One region of the Streptomyces sp. NPDC097619 genome, then DNA from elsewhere that is predicted to be linked to it. Evidence: riboswitches for the same ligand, from Rfam matches in the RefSeq annotation. Region 1 holds a riboswitch; the other holds the start of a gene.
What was found. A riboswitch is a leader RNA that binds a small molecule or an ion and turns the genes downstream of it on or off. The one in region 1 is predicted to bind glycine.

Region 1 (3,394 bases):
AACATCGCGGCCGCGTTGGCCTGGGCGCCCGAGTGGGGCTGCACGTTGGCGGCCTCGGCGCCGAACAGCGCCTTGATCCGGTCGATGGCGATCTGCTCGACCACGTCGACGTGCTCGCAGCCGCCGTAGTAGCGGCGGCCCGGGTAGCCCTCGGCGTACTTGTTGGTCAGCACCGAGCCCTGGGCCTCCATGACCGCGACCGGAGCGAAGTTCTCCGAGGCGATCATTTCCAGGGTGGACTGCTGGCGGCGGAGCTCGGCGTCGACGGCGGCGGCGACGTCCGGGTCCAGCTCGTGGAGGGGCGTGTTCAGAACGGACATGTCTATCCCTCGGTCGGGGCGGAGGCGGGTCAGCCGGCGGTGAAGGCCGTGTACTCGTCGGCGGAGAGCAGCTCGTCCTCACCGCTGGTGATCTTCACCTTGAAGAGCCAGCCGCCCTCGAACGGAGCGGAGTTCACGAGCGCGGGGTCGTCGACCACGTCCTGGTTGGAGGCGACGACCTCACCGCTGACGGGCGCGAACAGGTCGCTGACCGACTTCGTGGACTCCAGCTCGCCACAGGTCTCGCCCGCGGTCACGGAGTCGCCCGCCTCGGGGAGCTGGGCGTACACGACGTCACCGAGCGCGTTGGCCGCGAACTCCGTGATGCCGACGGTGGCGACGCCGTCCGCGTCCACCTCCGTGACCCACTCGTGCTCCTTGGTGTAACGCAGCTGCTGGGGGTTGCTCATGACCTGATTCTCCTGGATGCGGGGGAGTGCTGATGAACGGTGGTCTTGCGGGGTGAGACGGGCGCCGCAGGGGCGATCGTCACTTCTGCCGCTTGTAGAACGGCAGGGCGACGACCTCGTACGCCTCATGCGTACCGCGAATGTCCACGCCGACGCCGGAGGTGCCGGGCTCGGCGTGCGCCGCGTCGACGTACGCCATCGCGATCGGCTTGCCCAGGGTCGGGGACGGGGCGCCCGAGGTGACCTCACCGACGACCTCGCCGCCGGCCACGACGGAGAACCCGGCGCGCGGCACCCGGCGACCGGACGCGATCAGGCCCACCAGCTTGCGCGGGGCCTGCTCGGCGGCCTTCGCGGCGGCGGCCTCCAGGGCGGCGCGGCCGACGAAGTCGCCCTCCTTCTCGAACTTGACCACGCGGCCCAGGCCGGCGTCGAAGGGGGTCAGCCCGGTGGTCAGCTCGTGCCCGTACAGCGGCATGCCCGCCTCCAGGCGCAGGGTGTCGCGGCAGGACAGGCCCGCCGGGACCAGGCCCACGCCCTCGCCCGCCTCGGTCAGCGCCCGCCACAGCCGCTCGGCGTGGCGGGGCTCCACGAACAGCTCGAAGCCGTCCTCGCCGGTGTAGCCGGTCCGCGCGATCAGCGCCGGGACCCCGGCCACCGTGCCCGGCAGGCCCGCGTAGTACTTCAGGCCGTCCAGGTCGGCGTCGGTCAGCGACTTCAGGATGCCGGGGGACTCCGGACCCTGGACGGCGATCAGCGCGTACGCGTCGCGGTCGTCGCGGACCTCGGCCTCGAAGCCCGCCGCGCGCTCGGTGATCGCGTCGAGGACCACCTGCGCGTTGGAGGCGTTGGCCACGACCATGTACTCGGTCTCGCCCAGCCGGTAGACGATCAGGTCGTCGAGGATCCCGCCGTCCTCGCGGCAGATCATCGTGTAGCGGGCCCGACCCACGCCCACCGTGGAGATGTTGCCGACCAGGGCGTAGTCGAGGACCTTCACGGCCTCCGGCCCGGTCACGGTGATCTCGCCCATGTGGGAGAGGTCGAAGAGTCCGGCCCGGGTGCGGACGGCGTTGTGCTCGTCGCGCTCGCTGGCGTACCGGAGCGGCATGTCCCAGCCCGCGAAGTCGGTCATGGTCGCGCCGAGCGCGCGGTGCACGGCGTCGAGCGCGGTCAGACGGGGGGTGTTCGGCATAAGGCTGGCTCTCCAAGGCGGGTCCACGACGGGCAGAGGACTTTCCTCCCCATCTGTCATCGGAACCTGAGAGGTTCATCACGACCGTATGTGCACACGGCAGCGACTTGCACCTTGGGTGGAACCGGCGGTACGTGACCCGTGCCCGGCTCGCTTTTCAGATGTGCCTCGCCCGCGCGGTACGGGGCCTGAGAGATTCAAGGGAGGGACTTGCTCCTTCGGCGTCCGCAGCCAGGTCCGGGATCCGGACGCTGCGGCACTCTCCCGCGCGGATTCAAGCGGCCTTTATGCAGTTGGTCGTACGGCTTGGCGCGCACATCATTGCATGAGCCGCTCCGGCCGGGAACCGTGGGAGGGCCATTACCGTCCTTTTACATTCAGTGGGCAGGGTCCCGGTGACCCGGCGAGGGGGATGCGATGACCATGCGGAGAACGGAAGCACCGGCGAGCGGCAGTACCGGGGGTCCGGCAGCCGGGATACCGGTCCAGCCGGGCCCGTGGAAGCGGTGGGCCGGGACCCCCGCGAGCCCGCCCCGGGCGGTCCGCCCGCACCCCGCCGGAGCCGCGCTGACGGCCCCCTTCGGCGTGCTCGACCTGCGCGGGCTCGACGGCCGCGGCCCGGCCCGCCTGGAGTTCCGCTCGGGGGACGTCCTCGTGGTGTCCGGACTGCCCGGCAGCGGCAAGAGCACCCTGATGAAGCGCGCCGTCCCCGGCGGCGGCATCGACTCCCAGGACGCCCGCGAGCGCTGGGAACGCCGCCTGCCCCGACTCCCGTACGCCCTCTACCGCCCGCTGGTCCGCGCCGCCCACTACGCCGGCCTGTGGCGGGCCCTGCGCTCCGGCACCGGACTGGTCGTCCACGACTGCGGCACCCAGCCCTGGGTGCGCGCCCTGCTGGGCCGGGCGGCCCGCCGCCGGAACAGGGACCTGCACCTGCTCCTCCTCGACGCCAGCCCCGAACAGGCCCTCTCCGGCCAGGCGGCCCGCGGCCGCGGGGTCTCCACCTACGCCTTCGCCCGGCACCGGGCGACCACCGCCGGCCTGCTGGCCGCCGTGGCCGCCGGGAAGGCCCCCGCGGGCTGCGCCTCCGTGGTGCTCCTCGACCGCCCCGCCGCCGCCCGGCTCGGGGCCATCGGCTTCACGGGCGAGGAGCGGACCCCGGCCCGCGCCCCGGGACCGCGGCCCACGACCGGGCGGGACCGGCGGCGGATGCCCTAGGGTCAGCGGCAAGGGGCTCCGGAGAGCCCGGTGACGGGCGGGGTGGAAGACGCGCATGCAGGACGGGACGTACGGGGCCGGCGGAGCGGCGGGGGACGGCTGGCCGGCCAACGAGCTGGAGGAGACCCTCGCGGCCTCGTTGGGCAACCCTGCCGCGGGCGGTCGGATCCTGGAGGTCCTCGGCCGCAGCCGGCTCTGGATCCCGCTGCCCGGTGGCGGCGCCCCCGACAGCCGGGAGCTCGACCTCCCCA
Region 2 (3,394 bases), on a different contig from region 1:
CCAGCAGGCCGGCCAGCTCGCCCTGGGAGCCGGCGTTCGGCTGGATGGAGACCTTGTCGTAGCCGGTGACCTCGCAGAGACGTTCCTCCAGCTCGTTGATGAGCGTGAGGTAGCCCCCGGCCTGCTCGACCGGGGCGAAGGGGTGCAGCTGGCCGAACTCGGGCCAGGTGACCGGCTCCATCTCGGTGGTGGCGTTGAGCTTCATGGTGCAGGAGCCCAGCGGGATCATGCCGCGGTCCAGCGCGTAGTCCCGGTCGGCGAGCTTGCGCAGGTAGCGCAGCATCGCGGTCTCGGAGCGGTGCTGGTGGAAGACCGGGTGGGTCAGGTAGTCGTCGGTGCGCAGCAGGGCCTCGGGGAGGGCCTCGCCCACGGACGCGTCCAGGGCATCGATGTCGGCGGTGACGCCGAAGGCGGCCCAGACGGCTTCCAGATCGGCGCGCAGGGTGGTCTCGTCGCAGGCCACGGAGACGTGGTCGGCGTCGGCGGAGTACAGGTTGACCCCGCGCTCGCGGGCGGCGGAGACGACCTCGGCGGCGCGACCGGGGACGCGGGCGGTGAGGGTGTCGAAGAAGGCGCCGTGGACGATCTCGACGCCGCCGGCCTTGAGGCCCTCGGCCAGGATCCCGGCGTACCGGTGGGTGCGGCGGGCGATGGTCCGCAGGCCGTCGGGCCCGTGGTAGACGGCGTACATGCCGGCCATCACCGCGAGGAGCACCTGCGCGGTACAGATGTTGCTGGTGGCCTTCTCGCGGCGGATGTGCTGCTCGCGGGTCTGGAGGGCGAGGCGGTAGGCCCTGTTGCCGTCCGCGTCCACGGAGACGCCGACGAGGCGGCCGGGCAGGGAGCGGGCGTGCTTGTCCTGGACGGCCATGTAGCCGGCGTGCGGGCCGCCGAAGCCCATGGGGACGCCGAAGCGCTGGGTGGTGCCGACGGCGATGTCGGCGCCGAGGGAGCCGGGCGAGGCCAGCAGGGTGAGCGCGAGCAGGTCGGAGGCGACGGCCACGATCGCGCCGAGGCCGTGGGCCTCGTCGATGAGGGGCTTGATGTCGCGGACGGCACCGGAGGCGCCCGGGTACTGGAGCAGGACGCCGTAGACGCCGCGCTCGGCGACCTCGGCGGGGATGCCGGCGGACAGGTCGGCGACGACGACCTCGGTGCCGGTGGGTTCGGCGCGGGTCCGGATCACCGCGATGGTCTGCGGCAGGGCGTCGGCGTCCACGAGGAACACCCCGCCCTTGACCTTGCCGACGCGGCGGGCCAGCGTCATGGCCTCGGCCGCGGCGGTGCCCTCGTCCAGCAGGGAGGCGCCGGAGGTGGGCAGGCCGGTCAGCTCGGCGACCACGGTCTGGAAGTTGAGGAGGGCCTCCAGGCGGCCCTGGGAGATCTCCGGCTGGTACGGGGTGTAGGCCGTGTACCAGGCGGGGTTCTCCATGACGTTGCGGAGGATCACCGGCGGCGTGAAGGTGCCGTAGTAGCCCAGGCCGATCATGGACGAGAGCACCTGGTTCCGCGAGGCCAGGGTGCGCAGCTCGGCCAGGACCTCGGCCTCGGTGCGGGCGGCGGGGAGGGCGAGGGCCTCCGCGCTCTTGATCACGTCCGGTACGGCCGCGGCGGTGAGCTCGTCCAGCGAGCCGTAGCCGACCTGGGCGAGCATCTTCGCCTGCGCCTCGGCGTCGGGGCCGATGTGGCGCTGTTCGAAGGGGACGCCGCTCTCGAGCTGGCTGAGCGGAATGCGGTGGACGGTCATCTGCGGGGGCCTCCTGGTCGTCACGACCTGCGAGGGGTGCCACGGCGCGGGCACCCGGACGGCCTCCCCCTCTGTCATCTCAACCTGAGAGCTTCACCGGTCCTCCTGGGGGTCGCCCGTGGAGTCCCGGCTTTCACCGTCGGTGAGGAGGGGTTCCGGCACACCGGTCCGACGCCCGCCCCTGCTTTCCAGAGTGGCCTCGTCCGTGCGGTACGTCTGCCTGAGAGATTCCGGGGAGGATTTGCTCCTTCGGCGCCCACGTCCCGACTCGTTTCGAGCCGGTCGGAGGACTCTCCCGCACGGTGTCTGCAGCCGGAACCCAGACTACCAGCGAGGTTCCCGGGGCTCCCTCGACTGGCCCCCTCTCCCGTTATGCACTTTTGTATTCATTACGGAGGAGTTGCGACCAATTGGAGGGACCGTGCAGACCGATGTCGATCCGCGCAGCCTGATCGGCCGCAAGGCGTTCGACCGGAACGGGGCCAAGATCGGCACCGTCGACGAGGTCTACCTCGACGACGCCACCGGGATTCCCGAGTGGGCCGCCGTGCGGACCGGACTGTTCAGCAGGGACGCCTTCGTACCGCTGGAGCCGAGCGAGCTGTCCGAGAACGGGCTCCGGGTGCCCTACGAGCGCTCCCTGATCAAGGACGCTCCCGATTTCGGGGTGGGCCGCCACCTCTCGCCGGAACAGGAGCTCCAGCTCTACCACCACTACGGCCTGGACGTGGCCCTGCCCGGGGACATCGCCGCCGCCCCGCCGGACCGCGACTTCGGCCGCCTCTCCGGCGAGGACCCCCGCCCCTGAGTCCCCCGCCGGGCCACCGGCACGAGGTCAGGCGCCCCCCGCGGCCGAGCGCGCCCGAGATGGCGCCGGCACGCCCCCGGACGGCTCCTCCGGCCCTCCGGGACCCGGGGGCGGTACGGACACCAGGGGCAGCGGCTCCGAGGGCTCCAGGTCCGGGTCGTCCACGAGGAAGGTCCTGACCCGCCCCGGCGCGGACTGCGGGTCCTCGAAACGCACCGTGACCCGCCCCACACCGCTGCCCTGCACCCACCCCGGCCCGTGGACGACGTGGCGGACGTCGTTGCCCGGGATCCAGCGCCGCGCCGCCGCCGGTGCCTCGGGCGCGCCGGGCTCCGGCTCCGCCGCCTCCGCGCACTCCGGCTCCCCGACGCCCTCCTCTCCCACCTCGGCACCGGCCGCCTGCGCGAACAGGTCCTCCTGGGTGTAGTCGGCGAGCCCCGAGACGCCCACGCCCAACAGCCGTACCCCGCCCGTGGTGTCCACGGCCTCCAGCAACCGCGCGGCCGCCTCCCGCACCACGGCCGGATCGTCGGTGGGACCGCGCAGGGTCTCGGAGCGGGTCAGGGTGGAGAAGTCGTACCGCCGCACCTTGATCACGATGGTGCGCCCGGAGTGCCCGGAGGCCCGCAGCCGGGCCGTGCACCGGTCGGCCAGCCGCGCGACCTCGTACTGGATCCGCAGCCGGTCGTGCAGGTCCACGTCGAAGGTGTCCTCGACCGACACCGACTTGGCGTCCCGCTCGGCCACCACGGGTCGGTCGTCGAGCCCGAGGGCCATCCGGTACAGCCCGGCCCCGTGCGACTTCCCGACGATCCGCACCAGCTCGTCCTCGCCCGCCT

Region 2: linked by a shared signal. The riboswitch ahead of gcvP (aminomethyl-transferring glycine dehydrogenase) and the one ahead of gcvT (glycine cleavage system aminomethyltransferase GcvT) in region 1 are both predicted to bind glycine.

What each region holds. Positions count from the first base shown of each region.
Region 1 covers NZ_JBEOSD010000137.1:11,115-14,508, reverse strand. Annotated here, with positions in the region: gene glyA (serine hydroxymethyltransferase) at 1-320, opposite strand, end outside; gene gcvH (glycine cleavage system protein GcvH) at 350-730, opposite strand; gene gcvT (glycine cleavage system aminomethyltransferase GcvT) at 810-1,925, opposite strand; glycine riboswitch at 1,969-2,092, opposite strand; glycine riboswitch at 2,093-2,202, opposite strand; gene ABTZ17_RS28590 (AAA family ATPase) at 2,343-3,143, shown strand; gene ABTZ17_RS28585 (enhanced serine sensitivity protein SseB) at 3,199-3,394, shown strand, end outside.
Region 2 covers NZ_JBEOSD010000190.1:1,221-4,614, forward strand. Annotated here, with positions in the region: gene gcvP (aminomethyl-transferring glycine dehydrogenase) at 1-1,747, opposite strand, end outside; glycine riboswitch at 1,946-2,055, opposite strand; gene ABTZ17_RS32620 (PRC-barrel domain-containing protein) at 2,169-2,555, shown strand; gene ABTZ17_RS32625 (DNA polymerase IV) at 2,583-3,394, opposite strand, start outside.